One region of the Cupriavidus sp. a3 genome, then DNA from elsewhere that is predicted to be linked to it. Evidence: riboswitches for the same ligand, from Rfam matches in the RefSeq annotation. Region 1 holds a riboswitch; the other holds the start of a gene.
What was found. Region 1 has a riboswitch for glycine ahead of gcvT (glycine cleavage system aminomethyltransferase GcvT). Riboswitches for the same ligand answer to the same signal wherever they lie in the genome.
Positions count from the first base shown of each region.

Region 2: another riboswitch for glycine. It lies ahead of ACAD63_RS31280 (D-amino acid dehydrogenase); the one in region 1 lies ahead of gcvT (glycine cleavage system aminomethyltransferase GcvT).

Region 1 covers NZ_CP170643.1:177,186-185,394, forward strand. Annotated here, with positions in the region: gene ACAD63_RS00715 (MBL fold metallo-hydrolase) at 1-400, opposite strand, end outside; gene ACAD63_RS00720 (L-serine ammonia-lyase) at 519-1,895, opposite strand; gene gcvP (aminomethyl-transferring glycine dehydrogenase) at 2,046-4,976, opposite strand; gene gcvH (glycine cleavage system protein GcvH) at 5,076-5,456, opposite strand; gene gcvT (glycine cleavage system aminomethyltransferase GcvT) at 5,556-6,683, opposite strand; glycine riboswitch at 6,778-6,902, opposite strand; glycine riboswitch at 6,924-7,010, opposite strand; gene ACAD63_RS00740 (glycine zipper 2TM domain-containing protein) at 7,080-7,310, opposite strand; gene ACAD63_RS00745 (UvrD-helicase domain-containing protein) at 7,576-8,209, shown strand, end outside.
Region 2 covers NZ_CP170644.1:2,084,461-2,092,669, forward strand. Annotated here, with positions in the region: gene ACAD63_RS31265 (TlpA family protein disulfide reductase) at 1-241, opposite strand, end outside; gene ACAD63_RS31270 (sialidase family protein) at 238-1,488, opposite strand; gene ACAD63_RS31275 (TonB-dependent receptor) at 1,494-3,779, opposite strand; glycine riboswitch at 4,034-4,135, shown strand; glycine riboswitch at 4,136-4,266, shown strand; gene ACAD63_RS31280 (D-amino acid dehydrogenase) at 4,321-5,586, shown strand; gene ACAD63_RS31285 (Zn-ribbon domain-containing OB-fold protein) at 5,720-6,118, opposite strand; gene ACAD63_RS31290 (thiolase domain-containing protein) at 6,143-7,309, opposite strand; gene ACAD63_RS31295 (MaoC family dehydratase) at 7,348-7,806, opposite strand; gene ACAD63_RS31300 (LysR family transcriptional regulator) at 8,090-8,209, shown strand, end outside.

The DNA of each region.
Region 1 (8,209 bases):
GGCGCACGATGCCTTCGGAGGTGGACTCTTCCCACAGGTAGCTCATGCTGCCGGCGGTATGGCCGGGCGTATGGATCGCGCGCAGCACCTGCTTGCCGAATGCGACAGTGTCGCCGTCGATCAGTTGCTTCTGTGCCGGCTTGATATCGCAGCCCGACGGCGCCGCGGTGTGCGCGCCGGTCTGCATGGCCAGGTGGCCGGCCGAGGTGATGTGGTCGGCGTGGGCGTGGGTCTCGATGACCCAGGTCAGGTGTGCGCCGGTATCCTCTACCAGCGCCAGGTCGCGTTCGAGCTGGTGGTCGACCGGGTCGATCAGCAGCGCCTCCTTCGTTTCCGCATCGATCAGCAGGTACGTGAAGGTTGACGAGGCATCGTCAAAGAGCTGGTGGAAGGTCTGCATGGCGGGCCCTCTTGTTCTGCAGTCGGGGAACGCCGCAATGATACGCCGCAAACCATGCACGATGTACGACGGTTTTCTTCCCTCTCCCGCGCGCGTGAGAGGGGAGAAAACCCCGCGTTTAGCACTCCACGATATTCACCGCCAGCCCGCCGCGCGCGGTTTCCTTGTACTTCGTCTTCATGTCGGCGCCCGTCTCGCGCATGGTCTTGATCACCGAATCGAGCGATACGTAGTGCGTGCCGTCGCCGCGCAGCGCCATGCGCGCCGCGTTGACCGCCTTGACCGACGCCATCGCATTACGCTCGATGCACGGAATCTGCACCAGCCCGCCGACCGGGTCGCAGGTCAGGCCGAGGTTGTGCTCCATGCCGATCTCGGCCGCGTTCTCCACCTGCGCCGGGCTGCCGCCGAGTACCGCGGCAAGCGCGCCGGCGGCCATCGAGCAGGCCACGCCGACCTCGCCCTGGCAGCCGACCTCGGCCCCGGAGATCGACGCGTTGAGCTTGTACAGCAGCCCGATCGCGCCCGCTGTCAGCAGGAAGTCGACTACACCCTGCCGGTTCGCGCCCGGCACGAAGCGGTCGTAGTAATGCAGCACGGCGGGGATGATGCCGGCCGCACCGTTGGTCGGCGCGGTCACCACGCGGCCGCCCGCCGCGTTCTCTTCATTGACGGCGATGGCGTACAGGTTGACCCAGTCCATCACCGAGAGCGGATCCGACAGCGTGCGCTCGGCACGCTCGGTCAGGCTGCGGAACAACTCGGGCGCGCGCCGCTTGACCTTGAACGGCCCCGGCAGTTCGCCATCGGTGCGGCAGCCGCGCGCGACGCAGGCCTGCATTACGTCCCAGATATGCAGCAGGCCGTCGATGACCTCTTGCTCGCTGCGCCACGTCAGTTCGTTCTCCAGCATCAGCCGCGCAATGCTCTTGCCGCTGTCCTGCGCCATCTGCAGCATGTCCTTGCCGCTGCGAAACGGGTGCGGCAGCTGCTGCGCGGCATTGAGCACCTGGGTGTTGGGCGCACCGGCGGTGACCACGAAGCCGCCGCCCACCGACAGGTAGCGCGCTTCGCGCAGGCTCGCGCCGCTGCTGTCGAAGGCATGGAACTTCATGCCATTGGGATGCTCGGCCAGGGCCTCGCGGCGGTAGAACGCGATGTGCTCCTTCTCGACGAAGGGCACGATATGGCGTCCCAGCAGCGACAGCTCGCGCGACTTGCGCAACGCGGCGAGGCGCCTGTCGATGGAATCGGGATCGATGGTGTCGGGAGACTCGCCCATCAGGCCGAGGATCACGCCCTTGTCGGTGCCGTGCCCCTTGCCGGTGGCGCCGAGCGAGCCGTACAGCTCGACCCGCACGCTGGCCACCTGCGGCAGCAGGCCGTCGCGCTCCAGCCCCTGCGCGAACATCAGGGCCGCGCGCATCGGGCCCACGGTATGCGAGCTCGACGGGCCGATGCCCACCTTGAACAGATCGAAGACGCTGACTGCCACGGAATGTCTCCAGCAATGGGGTGGCCTTGCAGAGGCTCTTTTCAGGCGGTCGAAGTACGGCAACGGACACCGCCGCCGGCGGGCCCGCCATCTTAAGAATAGTGCGGCGGCCGAGCCACCGCAGATGCGATGGCACGGCCCGGGGGTGCGTCAGTCGACCACGTAGTCGCTGACCGGCACGCAGCTGCAGAACAGGTTGCGGTCGCCATACACGTTGTCGGCACGGCCGACCGGCGGCCAGTACTTCTGCGTGCGCAGCGACGCCACCGGATAGGCGGCTTCCTCGCGCGTGTACTTGTGGGTCCACTCGTTCGCGGTCACCACCGCGGCGGTGTGCGGCGCGTGCTTGAGCGGGTTGTCCTCGCGGTCGAAAGTACCGTCGGCGACGCGGCCGATTTCCTGGCGGATCGCGATCATCGCGTCGATGAAGCGGTCCAGCTCATGCAGTGCTTCGGACTCGGTCGGCTCGATCATCAGCGTGCCCGGCACCGGGAAGCTCATGGTCGGCGCGTGGAAGCCGTAGTCCATCAGGCGCTTGGCCACGTCTTCGTTGCTGATGCCGGTCTCCTTCTGCAGCGGGCGCACGTCCAGGATGCACTCGTGCGCGACCAGGTCGTGCTGGCCGGTGTACAGCACCGGGTAGTACGGCGCCAGGCGCTTGGCCACGTAGTTGGCCGCCAGGATGGCGTTCTCGGTGGCGGCGGTCAGGCCGGCCGAACCCATCATCGCGATATACATCCACGAGATCGGCAGGATGCTGGCCGAGCCGAACGGTGCCGCCGACACGCCGCCGATGCCGCGGTCGTCGCGGCGGTAGCCGACGCTGTCCTGGTTGGGCAGGAAATCCGCCAGGTGCGCGCCGACTGCGACCGGGCCAACGCCCGGGCCGCCGCCGCCGTGCGGGATGCAGAAGGTCTTGTGCAGGTTCAGGTGCGACACGTCGCCGCCAAACTGGCCCGGCGCGGCGGTGCCGACCATCGCGTTCATGTTGGCGCCGTCGACATAGACCTGGCCGCCGTGCTTGTGCACGATCTCGCAGATCTGCTGCACGCCCTGCTCAAACACGCCGTGCGTGGACGGGTAGGTGATCATGATCGCAGCCAGGTTCTTGCTGTGCTGCTCGGCCTTCTTCGCCAGGTCTTCCAGGTCGACGTTGCCGTTCTCGTCGCAGGCCACCACCACCACCTTCATGCCGGCCATCTGCGCCGACGCCGGGTTGGTGCCGTGCGCCGACGACGGGATCAGGCAGATGTCGCGATGGCTTTCGCCGCGGCTGGCGTGATACGCATGGATGATCAGCAGGCCCGCGTACTCGCCTTGCGAGCCGGCGTTGGGCTGCAGGCTGACCGCGGCGTAGCCGGTGGCGGCGCACAGCATGGCCTCGAGCTGGTCGATCATCTCGCGGTAGCCCACGGTCTGGTCCAGCGGCGCGAACGGGTGGATCTGGCTGAACTCGGGCCAGGTCACCGGGATCATCTCGCTGGTGGCGTTCAGCTTCATCGTGCACGAGCCCAGCGGGATCATGGTGCGGTCCAGCGCCAGGTCCTTGTCGGCCAGCATGCGCAGGTAGCGCAGCATCTCGTGCTCGGCGTGGTGCGTATTGAACACCGGATGGGTCAGGTACTCGCTGGCGCGCGCCAGTTCGGCCGGGAAGGCGTCATTGATGGCGGCTTCGAGCTTGTCGAAATCGAGGCCCGCCGGCAGCGGCTTGCCTTGCGTGAAGATTTCCCACAGCGCAACCACGTCGTCGCGGGTGGCGGTCTCGTCCAGCGAGATGCCGACGCGCGTGGCGCCGGCATGGCGCAGGTTGATGCCGCGCGCGGTGGCGGCGGCATGGATGGCTTCGGTGTTGAAGCCGGTCTCCAGCGTCAGCGTGTCGAAGAAGGTGGCGTTGGTGCGGACGAAGCCAAGCTGCTCCAGGCCGGCGGCCAGCGTCGCGGCCAGGCGATGCACGCGCTGCGCGATGCGCTTCAGGCCCTGCGGGCCGTGGTATACGGCGTACATCGACGCCATCACCGCCAGCAGCACCTGCGCGGTACAGATGTTGGAGGTCGCCTTTTCGCGGCGGATATGCTGTTCGCGCGTCTGCAGCGCCAGGCGATACGCCTTGTTGCCCTGCGCGTCGACGGTCACGCCGACCAGACGGCCCGGCATCGAGCGCTTGAACGCATCCTTCACCGCCATGTAGCCGGCGTGCGGGCCGCCAAAGCCCAGCGGCACGCCGAAGCGCTGCGAGTTGCCCACGGCCACGTCGGCACCCCATTCGCCCGGCGCGGCGATCAGCGTCAGCGCCAGCAGGTCGGCGGCAGCCACCACCAGGCCCCCGGCGGCGTGCACCGCGTCGGCGATGGCGCGGTAGTCATTGATGTCGCCGTTCACGCCCGGGTACTGCAGCAGCACGCCGAAGGCGCCCGCAGCAGCGGCGTCGGCGGCGGGGCCGACCTTCACTTCGATATCCAGCGGCAGCGCGCGCGTTCGCACCACTTCCAGCGTCTGCGGCAGCACGTCGTCGGCGACGAAGAAGATACTGGAGTCGTGCTTGTTCACGCGCTGCAGCAGCGTCATCGCTTCGGCGGCAGCGGTGCCTTCATCGAGCATCGACGCGTTGGCGATATCCAGCCCGGTCAGGTCGGTGACCATCTGCTGGAAGTTCAGCATCGCTTCCAGGCGGCCTTGCGAGATTTCCGGCTGGTAGGGCGTGTAGGCGGTGTACCAGGCCGGGTTCTCGAAGATATTGCGCAGCACGACCGCGGGCGTGACGGTGTTGTAGTAGCCCTGGCCGATAAAGCTCTTCAGTACGCGGTTCTTGCGCGCCAGGCCGCGCAGCTTGGCCAGTGCGGCTTCCTCGCTCAGCGGCTCGGTGAACTCGCCCATCGGCATGCCGTCGCGGCGGCGGATGGCGGCGGGGATCACGGCATCGATCAGCGCGGCGCGGCTGTCGTAGCCGAGCACCTTCAGCATGTGCTGCTGTTCGGGGGTATCGGGGCCGATGTGGCGGGCGGCGAAGGCGTCGCGCGCCTCCAGTTCGGCCAGCGTGGGCCGGTTACCTTGGGCGGCGGTCATGGGAAGCGGGGCGTTCATTGGCAAGAACCTCGTGGGGAGCGCTGCGGCAGGTGGTCAGCCGTGCCGCGGCGCTGCAAATGCTGTGTGCCGATCCCGGGTGCGGGACCGGCGGGGCGATCAGGCGCCGACGCTGGCCTTGTACGCGTCGGCCGACATCAGGCCGTTGACGTCGTCGCTGTTGGCCGGCTTGAGCTTGAACAGCCAGGCGTCGAAGGCATTGGCATTGACGCTTTCCGGCTCGGCCGTGGCGGCTTCGTTGACGGCGATCACTTCGCCGGCCACCGGGGCGTAGATATCGGAAGCGGCCTTCACCGATTCCACCACTGCCAGCGCGTCGCCGGCACCGACCGACTTGCCCACTTCGGGCAGTTCCAGGAAGACGATGTCGCCCAGCGCATCCTGTGCGTGGTCGGTGATGCCAATGGTGAGCGTGCCGTCGGCTTCGACGCGCACCCACTCATGCGACTCGGTGTATTTGAGGTCGGCGGGGAAATTCATGAAGGTTCTCCGGATTCAGATCTGTTTCTTGTTGGGTGATGCCTGCCCGGCAACGCTGCCGGCAGGCGAGGGCGACCGTTGGGTGAGCGGATGTTTCCCTTAGCTCACGAGTGCCTTGCCATTACGCACAAACGGCAGTTTAACCACAGTCGCGTTGAGTTTGCGGTCGCGGATCTCCACCTGCACGGTGTCGCCGACGTTCACGCCCTGCGGCAGGCGCGCGAACGCGATCGATTGCGACAGCGAGGGGCTGAAGGTGCCGCTGGTGATTTCGCCGTCACCGGCGGCGGTGATGACCTTCTGGTGGGCGCGCAGCACGCCACCTTTGTCGCGCAGGATCAGGCCGAGGAATTGCTGGCGCGAGCCGGCCGCGGCCAGTGCCGCCTTGCCGGTGAAGTCGCGCTCGCTCTGCAGGTCGACGGTCCAGGCCAGGCCCGCGTCCAGCGGCGAGGTGCTGATATCCATGTCCTGGCCATACAGGTTCATGCCGGCTTCCAGGCGCAGCGTGTCGCGCGCGCCCAGGCCGGCCGGGCGCACGCCCGCGGCATTCAGTTTTTCCCACAGGCCGGCGACGCTGGCCGCCGGCACCACCAGCTCGAAGCCGTCTTCGCCGGTGTAGCCGGTGCGCGCGACCATGACTTCGCCAAGTGCGGGGTCCTGCACCACGACAGCGTTGAACGGCTTGAGCGCATCGGAAGGCTGGGTCGACGGGAAGGTACTCCACACCTTGGCGCGGGCGTTAGGGCCCTGCACCGCGACGATCGCCAGCGGCTGCGCGCCCGCGGGCGCAACATCTTCACGGCGCGGGGTGATGGTCACGCCGCTGCCGGTGGCGTCGTTGCGCGCACGGATCCAGTCGATATCGCCGACCGCGGTGCTGGCGTTGACCACCAGGCGGAAACGGTCCTCGGCAAAGAAATAGACGATCAGGTCGTCGATCACGCCGCCTTTTTCGTCGAGCATGCACGAGTACAGCGCCTTGCCCGGCGTCTGCAGCTTGTCGACGTTGTTGGCCAGCAGGCCGCGCAGGAAGGCGCGGGTATTGGGGCCGCTGAGGTCGACCACGCACATGTGCGACACGTCGAACATGCCGGCGTCGGTGCGCACGGCGTTGTGTTCTTCGATCTGGGAGCCGTAGTTGACCGGCATGTCCCAGCCGCCGAAGTCGACCATGCGGGCGCCGAGGGCGCGGTGGATGGCGTTGAGGGGCGTGGCCTGGAGCGTCATGGAATCCTCGGGGGCAATGTCGGGTTGCGAAAACAAAAAAGGGCCATCCGCCGCAACGATCGCTATGCCAATGGCCAAGCAATCCGCTGCGGCGGATGACCCCTCTGTCCTCGATACCTGAGAGATTACGAGGCGGATTCGTTGAATCCCGTCCTCGCGCGCCCCTTCGGTGGGCACGCTCGCCACGAATGGCGGGTGCCGCTCTCCAGAGTGCGGCATGCATCGTGTGCATGTTGCATGCCGATCCGAGCGGTCCGTGGTGCCTGAGAGTTTTCGGGTGATACCCCTTCGGCGGCGCAGATATGCGCGCTCTCCCGGTCGGATGCGCGCAATGTACGGGAGGGCCCTGCCTTTGTCAACGCGGCGGGCGCCCCCCGCCAGCAGCCATTCGCCCTATCAACGGCGATGGTCGTCGGTCATTACGTTACCGACCACGCCGCCCAGGGCGGCACCGCCCAGCGTGCCTGCGGCACTACCGTGCGTCAACGCAGCACCGCCGGCCGCGCCCACGCCGGCACCAATGACCGTGTTGCGCTGCTTCGGTGTCATGTCGGCACAGCCGGTGGCCAGGGCCGCAACGGCTATGCCGGCCATCGTCGCTTTGGAAAAGGCTCGTAGCATTTTCATGATGGGCTCCGAAAGTAACTTTGAGTACGTTCGGGACGCAGGTCTGCCATCCCGCCATACTGGTTAGAGGAGGGCCCGGACGCCCGGTTTTGGGACTTACCAAGTGTTACTTCGGTAACGTCCCCGCCCCCGGAAAAAGCGGTTCCCGCTGACTGATCAGGGCCGGCCCAGCGTGTTAACATGATTAGCTTTGCGTCCGGCGCCGCCCCATGTGGTGTACAGGGCGCGACGCCGCCCCGACCACCCCCCGCAAGCATTCCCGCGCATGAGCCACGGCCTCAACGCCGCCCAATCTGAAGCCGTCCGCTATCTGGACGGACCCTGCCTCGTCCTTGCCGGGGCGGGCTCGGGCAAGACCCGCGTGATCACGCAGAAGATCGCGCACCTGATCGAAGACAAGGGCTTCGAGCCGCGCCATATCGCCGCCGTCACCTTCACCAACAAGGCTGCCAAGGAGATGCAGGAACGCATCGGCAAGCTGATGGAAGGCAAGACCACGCGCGAGGGCAAGCGCATCCCGCTCAAGCAGCTCACAGTCTGTACCTTCCACTCGCTGGGCGTGCAGATTCTGCGCATGGAGGCGGAACACGTCGGCCTGAAGCCGCAGTTCTCGATCATGGATTCGGACGACTGCTTCGGCCTGATCCAGGAGCAGCTCGGCACCACCGACAAGAAGCTGATCCGCGGCGTGCAGAGCACGATCTCGCTGTGGAAGAACGGCATGGTCGACCCCGAGGCCGCGATCGCGCAGGCGGCCAATGCCGACGAGCACCAGGCCGCGCTGGTCTACCGCAACTACGTCGCCACGCTGAACGCGTACCAGGCGGTGGATTTCGACGACCTGATCCGCTTGCCCGCGGAACTGTTCGCGCGCAACGAAGCGGTACAGCTCAAGTGGC
Region 2 (8,209 bases), on a different contig from region 1:
CGCGCAGGCTGCGATGCTTCGCCTGCAGCTTGCCGATGGCTTCGAAATTACGCTTGCAGTAGACGCAGTCGAGCGACCACACCACCAGCACGAAGGGCTTGCCCTGCTGGCTGGCACTGAGCTGCGCGGCACTGGCGGATTCGAACACCGATACGCGTTCGGCCGCGTGCGCCATGCCGGCGACGCCGAGCGCGATCGTGGCGCCCGCCAGCGCGGCGATGAGTTTGCGACGCAATGTCATGCGCCCTCCTGCGCCAGCGGGAAGACCTGGAAGCCTTCGGCCTCGGTGCGCCACAGCACGTAGGCGCGGCCGCCGTGCTGCAGCAGGTGCGGCTGGTCCGAATCGCGCGCGGTGCCGGCAACCTGGCGCGTCTGCCAGGTCTTGCCGCCGTCCTGCGACAGCATCGCCGAGAGCCGGGTCTGCTGGCCGTCGAACGATTTCCACGCCACCACGATGCGATGGTCGTCGAGCGCGACGATATCGGCATGCTGCGCGCGCGGGTCGTCCAGCGGACGCTGCGCCTGCAGCTTGCCGTCCCGGAAGCGGCCGACCGATACCGTCGGCTTGCCTGCCTTCACGTTGAACCAGACCATGTGCAGCATGCCGTCCGGCGCCACCGCGGCGCCCGGGCCGTGGTGCGGGCAGGCGTCGATGCGCCAGTCGTCGAAGGTCGCGCGCTGCATCGGCGCGGGCGTGCCGTCGGCGCCGAGCAGTGCCACCGCGTGGTCGCGCGCGTTGGGCGGGAACACGTGGCGCCACAGCGCCAGCATCTTGCCGTCCGGCGTCGGCGCGAGCGCGATGCGGCAGCATTCGCAGGACTGGTCGGCGATCTTGTAATCGCCCTGGAAGCTCTTGCCGTGGTCGGCCGATACCGCGTAGTAGATCGCAGCGCCGGCATAGGGCTGCCTGCGCGCTTCGGCGGCGACCACGTCGCGCTTGTCGATCCAGCTGACGAAGACGCGGCCGGCCGGGTCCACCGCGATCGCGTCGAAGCGGTGCGCGATCTGGTCGCGGTTGGCATGCACGGTCACCGGCGCGGCAAAGGTCTTGCCGCCGTCGGCGGAGCGCGCGAAGCGGATAAAGCCGGTATAGGGCTTGGGCAGCGGCTGGGTCCAGGTGACGTAGATCTCGCCGTCGCGGCCGGTGGCAACCTTGGGCCGGCTGTCGTGGTCAGCAGCCACGGCTTCGGGCACGCGGTTGACGTGCTGCACCGGCCCGAAGCTGCGACCCTGGTCGGCCGACGCGCGCACGGCCACGTGCTGGCCGTCCTTGTAGGCGATCCACAAGCGGCCGTCGCGATCGAAGGCGGCGCCGGTGCCGAGTTCGCTCATCGCCTTCGGCGCCGCGCTTTGCGCACCGTGGCCGGCATGGTTGCCATGGGACTGCGCCATCGCGGCGAACGCCGTGCAGGCGATCACGCCGGCGGCAAGGAAGCGGAAGCTGCGGGGCAAGCGCTGCAGGGGAATGGTCAGGATCGGACTGGTCACTGCACTCAGAAGGAAAGCTTGGCCTCGGCGTAGAACGTCCGGCCCGGGTACGGGTGGTAGACGAAGTAACGCTGGTCGGTCAGGTTGTCGATGCCAAGCCCGAGCCGCACGTTCCTGGCGGGCTTGTAGGTCACCTTGACGTCGAAGGTCAGGAAACTGCTGGTGCCGCCGAAGGTGTCGGGATTGACGTCGCTGTTATCGAGCGTATTGTACTGCCGCCCCGAATAGGTCATCGCCAGCGTGCCGGCCCATGCCGGCGTAAAGCGGTAGGTGCCGACCAGGTTCGCGCGCCACTGCGGGATGCGATAGAAATACTTGCCCACCGATGCCGGGTTATTGGCATTCTCCAGCGTCTTGGAATGGTTGTACGCGCCGCTGGCCGACAGGTCGAAGCCGCTGGTCAGCACGTCGCGCCCGTCGTAGGCAAGCTCGATGCCACGCGTACGCACGCGGTCCACGTTCTGGAAACTGGTGACGGTGGGGAACACCGTGGTATTGGTCTGGCTGACCAGCGCATCGCGGATGTCGTCTTCATACACCGACACGCGGAAGTACGAACGGTCGACCGTGCGTTCGAAGGTCAGGTCCTTCGAGAAGGAGCGCTCCGGTTTCAGGTTGGGATCGTTGTTGATCAGCGAGGTGCCGGTGATGCGGCCCTGGAACAGCTCGGCGACGGTCGGGTAGCGCCAGGCCTGGCCGAGCGACAGCCGGCCCAGCCAGTCCTGACCGATGGCCTTTTCCAGCGCCAGCTTGGGCGACCAGTTGGACTCGCTGCGCACCGGGTAGGCGACATCTACGCCTGGCTGGCTGCGGCTGCCGTCATAGGCGCGCCAGTGCTCCCAGCGCACGCCCGGGATCAGCTTCCAGTCCTCGGCGAAGTACCACGCGTCCTGCGCGTACAGCGCCTGCGTCTCGGTCTTGCCGGCAAAGGCGTTGTTGAACGCGGAGATGGTGGCGGCCTGCCAGTCCGAGGTGTTGTAGGTGGTGTTGCTGAGCCTGTAGTTGTCGTAGTGGTAGCCGAGGGTGACCCAGTGGCCGCCCTTGAGCTGCTGCGGGCGGTAGTCGGCCTTCAGGTCGAGCGTGCGCCAGCCGGTGCCGTCGCCATAGGTCACCGTGCCCGGGCCATTGCCCGCGGTGCTGGCGGTGCGGCTGATGTCCTTGGTGACATCGAACAGCGATGCCACGCCGGAGAAATTCCACCCGGTCTCGTTGCGCGTGCGCAGCGACAGGCCGTAGAGCCAGCGCGCGTCCTCGCCATTGCCCGGCGCAAACGCGTTGGCGGGGATCACGTAGCGGAGGCCGCCGATATTGACCGGGCCGCTCGACACCACGTTGCCGTCGGCATCGCGCAGGTAGCTGCCGGTGGCGCTGGAGCGGTCCTGCTGCCAGTAGGCGGCGGTGAATTGCGCCTGCAGGGTATTGGTGATGTCGTAGCCGAGCTTGAGCTTGAGCTGGTCCTGCACGGTGTGCGTGACGCCCTCGCTGTTGACGCCCATCACGGTGCGGTCGGCGCCGGTCTGGTCCTGGTCGAAGTAGGCGCCGGTCACGGGCTTGTCGGCCGAAGTCGCCCGCACGCTGGAGCGCGCCGCGGTGTAGAAGCTCAGCGGCTGGCTCTTGCTGTCCTGCCGGTCGACGCTGACCAGCCACGAGAACGGCCCGGCGCGGTCGCCCACGTAGGCGTTGGCGTGCACGCCGTTGAAACTGTCGTGCGTGCCGTACAGGTTGAAGCGCTGCGTGAATAGCTGCACGCTGGCATCGCCCTCGAACTTCTCCGGTGTGCGCGTACTGATCAGCACGGTCGCGCCCAGCGAATTGCCCGGGTACAGCGCCGAATACGGGCCATACAGCACGTCGACGCGCTCGATCTCGGCGGCGTTGACCAGCGACCAGCGCGGCGGGAAAGTGAAATCGGAGCCCAGCAGGTTGGAAAGCAGCAGGCCGTCGGCATAGACCAGCCCGCGCGCCGACTGGCGCGAGCTAGTGCTGCGCACCGAGATGATCGAGTTCATATCGCCGATGAAGCGCTTGCGCACGGCGAGGTTGGGCGCGTACTTGAGCGCGTCTTCGGTGTTGACCACGTTGAAGTCCGCCATGCGTGCGGCGCTGATGCCATAGGCGGGCGATGGCGTATTGGGCGGCGTGGCCGGCGTTTCGCCGCGCCCGGTCTTCGCCGAGACCACGACTTCCTGCAAGGGCTGCGGCGCGCTGACGGGTTCATCCGGCTGCGCGCCGGCGATGCCGGGGCCCATCAGCGCGGCCGAGGCGGCCAGCGCAATCCGATTTCTTCTCACTGGAATACCTTTTCTGTTCTTCTGGCTCGCCCGACCGGTGCGCCGTATCCGGCTCGTGCTACGGCGCACTTCCTCCGCGTAGCGAGTGCTGACATTCTAGGGGGCGGGTCGGCTTGACGCAGTGCGACATAGCGCCGCGCCGGTAAAGAAGCGACTCGACCCATCCATGCGAACACGACTGGCTCTATTCGCGTTTACCCGCATATCCACTTGCGGCCTTTGTCTCTAGATTTGCGCGGATTGGCGTTCGCGCCAACGTGATGCTGGGAGAGACTGATCCGGCGGCAGCCGCCGCGGACAGCGCCGAAGGAGCAACCGCCCCGGAAACTCTCAGGCAAAAGGACCGGTATCACGCGTCACAGCACTCTGAAGAATGCCGCCATCGTCAGCCGGCATACCGAAGGAGCAAGCGGCCCCCGCCACCGGTACCCCCGGGCACCACCGGCGGCTGTCGTGAATCTCTCAGGTCAGGAACAGAGGGGGCGTCCGCCACGCATGTCGCGTGCGGGCTCCCACCCCGACGTTTCTGGACTGCCAGATCATGAAGACAATCGCCGTCATCGGCGGTGGCATCACCGGTGTCACCACGGCCTACGCGCTCGCCCGGCGCGGATTCTCCGTCACCCTGTTCGAGCGCCACCGCTACGCCGCGATGGAAACCTCGTTCGCCAACGGCGGGCAGCTATCCGCCTCCAATGCCGAGGTGTGGACGCACTGGTCCACCATCATCAAGGGCCTGAAGTGGATGCTGCGCAGCGACGCCCCGCTGCTGGTCAACCCGCGCCCGAGCTGGCACAAGCTGAGCTGGTTCGCCGAGTTCATCGCCTCGATCCCGCATTACCGCCGCAACACCATCGAGACCGCGCGCCTGGCCATCGCGGCGCGCGAGCACCTGTTCGCGTGGGCGGCGCAGGAAGGCATCGACTTCGACCACAAGCGCGAAGGCATCCTGCATATCTATCGCGACAAGGCGGGCTTCGAGCACGCGGGCCGCGTCTCGGCGCTGCTGGCGCAGGGCGGGCTGGAGCGCCGCGCGGTGACGCCGGCGGAAATGCGCGCGATCGAGCCGACGCTGGCCGGCACCTACTACGGCGGCTATTTCACCGAAAGCGATTCGACCGGCGACATCCACAAGTTCACCAGCGGCCTGGCCGCCGCCATCGAGCGCATGGGCGTGCACTGCCGCTACGGCGAGGACGTGCGCAAGGTCACCACCGATGGCCGCAGCGCCAGCGTGACCGTGCAGGAAGGCGCGGACAGCGCCACCTCGACCTTCGACGGCGCGGTGATCTGCGCCGGCACCGCCAGCCGCGCGCTGGCCGCCGGGCTGGGCGACCGCGTCAACATCTATCCGGTCAAGGGCTATTCCATCACCGTCAACCTGAACGACGCGGGCAGCCGCACCGCGGCGCCGACCGTCAGCCTGCTCGACGATGAAACCAAGCTGGTCACCAGCCGCCTGGGCGACGACCGCTTCCGCGTGGCCGGCACCGCGGAGTTCAACGGCTTCAACCGCGACATCCGCGCCGACCGCATCCGGCCGCTGGTGGAATGGGTGCAGCAGTGCTTCCCCGGCGTCAGCACGCGCAGCGTGGTGCCGTGGGCGGGGCTGCGGCCGATGCTGCCGGATATGCTGCCGCGTGTTGGGCGGGGGCGGGCCCGGTGCGTGTTCTACAACACCGGGCATGGGCACCTTGGCTGGACGCTGTCGGCGGTGACGGCGGATATGGTGGCGGGGGTGGTGGCGCAGGCGCTGGTTGAGCCGAAAGTCTCGGGCGTGGGCTCGCTGGGACTTGCCAAGGCTTGAGATTGCCAGTTGAGCGCCTCGCTATTGCCAGCGCTGGCCCTCTCCCCCAGCCCCTCTCCCGCTCGCGGGAGAGGTACGGGGGAGAGGGCGGGAGCCTCCACGGAGTGAAGCGCCATCGCCCGCCGTGAACCGCTCAGGCCGGCGCAAACACCGGCACCGGCGCCCCATCCACGCTGGGCGCGAACCTGACCTTCACCTTCTGCCCGATGCGCACCTCATCGAGATCGCAATCGACGATATGGGTCATCATGGTCACGCCCTCGTCCAGCGTCACATAGGCAATGCAATACGCCTGCGGGCCAGCCTTGCGCGTGACGCTGTACGAGTAGATGGTGCCGCGGCCGCTGGCGGTCTTCCAGACCGTATCGCCCATGCAGAACGGGCACAGCGTGCGCGGATACCAGTGCGTCTTGCCGCATGACTGGCAGTGCTTGACCAGCAGCCGGCCTTCGCGCGCGGCCTGCCAGAATTCGATGTTGTCGGGCTGTTCGTCCGGGGCCTTGTAGGCCATGGGAGTGTGCGGGGTCGTCATGTCAGTTGCTCCGGCGATCGTTCATTATTCGCGCTCGAGGATCAGGGTGGCGCTGCCGTGGCGCGAGCCCAGGTAGCCGCCGGTGCCTTGCGCCAGCGCCAGGTCGCAGTTCTTCACCTGCACCGCTGGATGCGCCTCGCCGCGCAGCTGGCGCACGGCCTCGATCACCTTGGTGATGCCGCCGCGGTTGGCCGGGTGGTTGTTGCACAGGCCACCGCCATCGGTATTGAACGGCAGCTTGCCGACGCCCGAGATCAGGTTGCCGTCGGCCACGAACTTGCCGCCTTCGCCCTTCTTGCAGAAGCCCAGGTCTTCCAGCTGCATCAGCACGGTGATGGTGAAGCTGTCGTAGATCGAGGCGTACTTGATGTCGGCCGGGGTCACGCCGGCTTCAGCGAACGCGGCCGCGCCGGAAAACTTCGCGCCCGACCAGCTCAGGTCGACCTCGCCGCCGAGCTGGCCCTTGACGTATTCACCGGCGCCGATGATCTTCACCTTCGGGCGCCTGAGCGTGGCCGCGATCTCGGGCCGCGCCACGATCAGCGCGCCGCCGCCGTCGGACACCACGCAGCAGTCGAGCTTGTGCAGCGGGTCGGCGATCAACGGCGAGTTCAGCACCTCTTCCACCGTGACCACGTTGCGCAGCATCGCGTGCGGGTTGTGCTGCGCGTGGTGCGACGCCGCCACCTTGACCCATGCCAGCTGCTCGGGCGTGGTGCCGTACTCGTACATATGGCGCATCGCCACCATCGCGTACAGGTTGACGGTGACGGGATTGAACGGCGCCTCGAACGGGGCGTCCGGCAGGTTGGCGCCCCAGTTGCGCGCCTGCGTGCCGGTCGAGCCTTCGGAGCGCGGCCGGCCCGCCAGCGTGATCAGCGCCACGTTGCACTTGCCGGCGGCAATGGCCTGCGCGGCGTGCGAGACATGCACCAGGTAGGCGGAGCCGCCGGTGTCGGTGGAGTCCACGTGGCGCACCTTCAGGCCGAGGTAGTCGACCATGTTGGTGGCGCCCAGCCCCGGCGCATCGCCGGCGCAGAAGTAGCCATCCACGTCCGCCAGGGTCAGGCCGGCATCGGCCAGCGCGCCGCGCGCGGATTCCGCGTGCAGCTGCGCCACCGACTTGTCCGGCGCCTTGCGGGTCGGGTGCTCGTAGGCCCCGACGATATATGCCTTGCCTTTGATGCTCATGGGAGTCTCGTCCTGCTTGGGATTGATATTGGGGAACTTCAGAAGCGCATCTGCACCAGCCAGGTCGCCACCATGGCCGGCCGCTCGCTGCCTTCGACCTGCATCTCTACCTTCCAGTGGCAGCGCACTTCACCGGGGCGGACTTCGTCGAGCTGCTGCAGCGTGAACGCGCCGCGCACGCGCGCGCCGGCCGGCACCGGGCCGGTGAAGCGCAGCCGGTCGAAGCCATAGTTCAGCGCCAGCTTGCGGCCCGGAAAGGTAAAGCACTGCCCGAACGCCGCCGACACCATCGACACGATCAGGAAGGCGTGCGCGACCGTGCAGCCGTATGGCGAATCCGCCGCGGCGCGCTCGGGGTCCACGTAGATCCACTGCCGGTCATGCGTCAGCTCGGCGAAGGTATCGATGGCGTCCTGCCCGATGGGGAAATACTCGCTCACGGCGGCGGGCGCGGCGCAAAGCGCGCGCAGGTCGTCGAGCGATGCAATGCTGTGCATGAGGCTCCTGTCGGTCCAGGCCTGGTCAGGCGCGGCGGGCGCGATCGGCGCGATCGGCCTGCGCCCGGCCGGCTGTCTCCGTTGTGTTCCTTGAGTGTTCCTTGATACGGAATCTGTTGCTGCACCGCAGCTTGCAATCGAGTGTAGCGACGCCGCGGAACCGGCGTCCAATATCGTTTGCCGCGCGATCGATAAGCGCTGTTTATCGACCCACCCGGCGCGCGCGGTTGCCCGGGGGGCGCGCGGCGCACTAAGATGTGGCTCCCGCATCCCCGCTGACCCCATGGAACTGCGCCGCATCCGGCACTTCGTCGTGCTGGCCGAGACCCTCAATTTCCGCCGCGCGGCAGAGCGCCTGCATATCGCCCAGCCCGCGCTGACGGTCTCGATCCAGAAGCTCGAG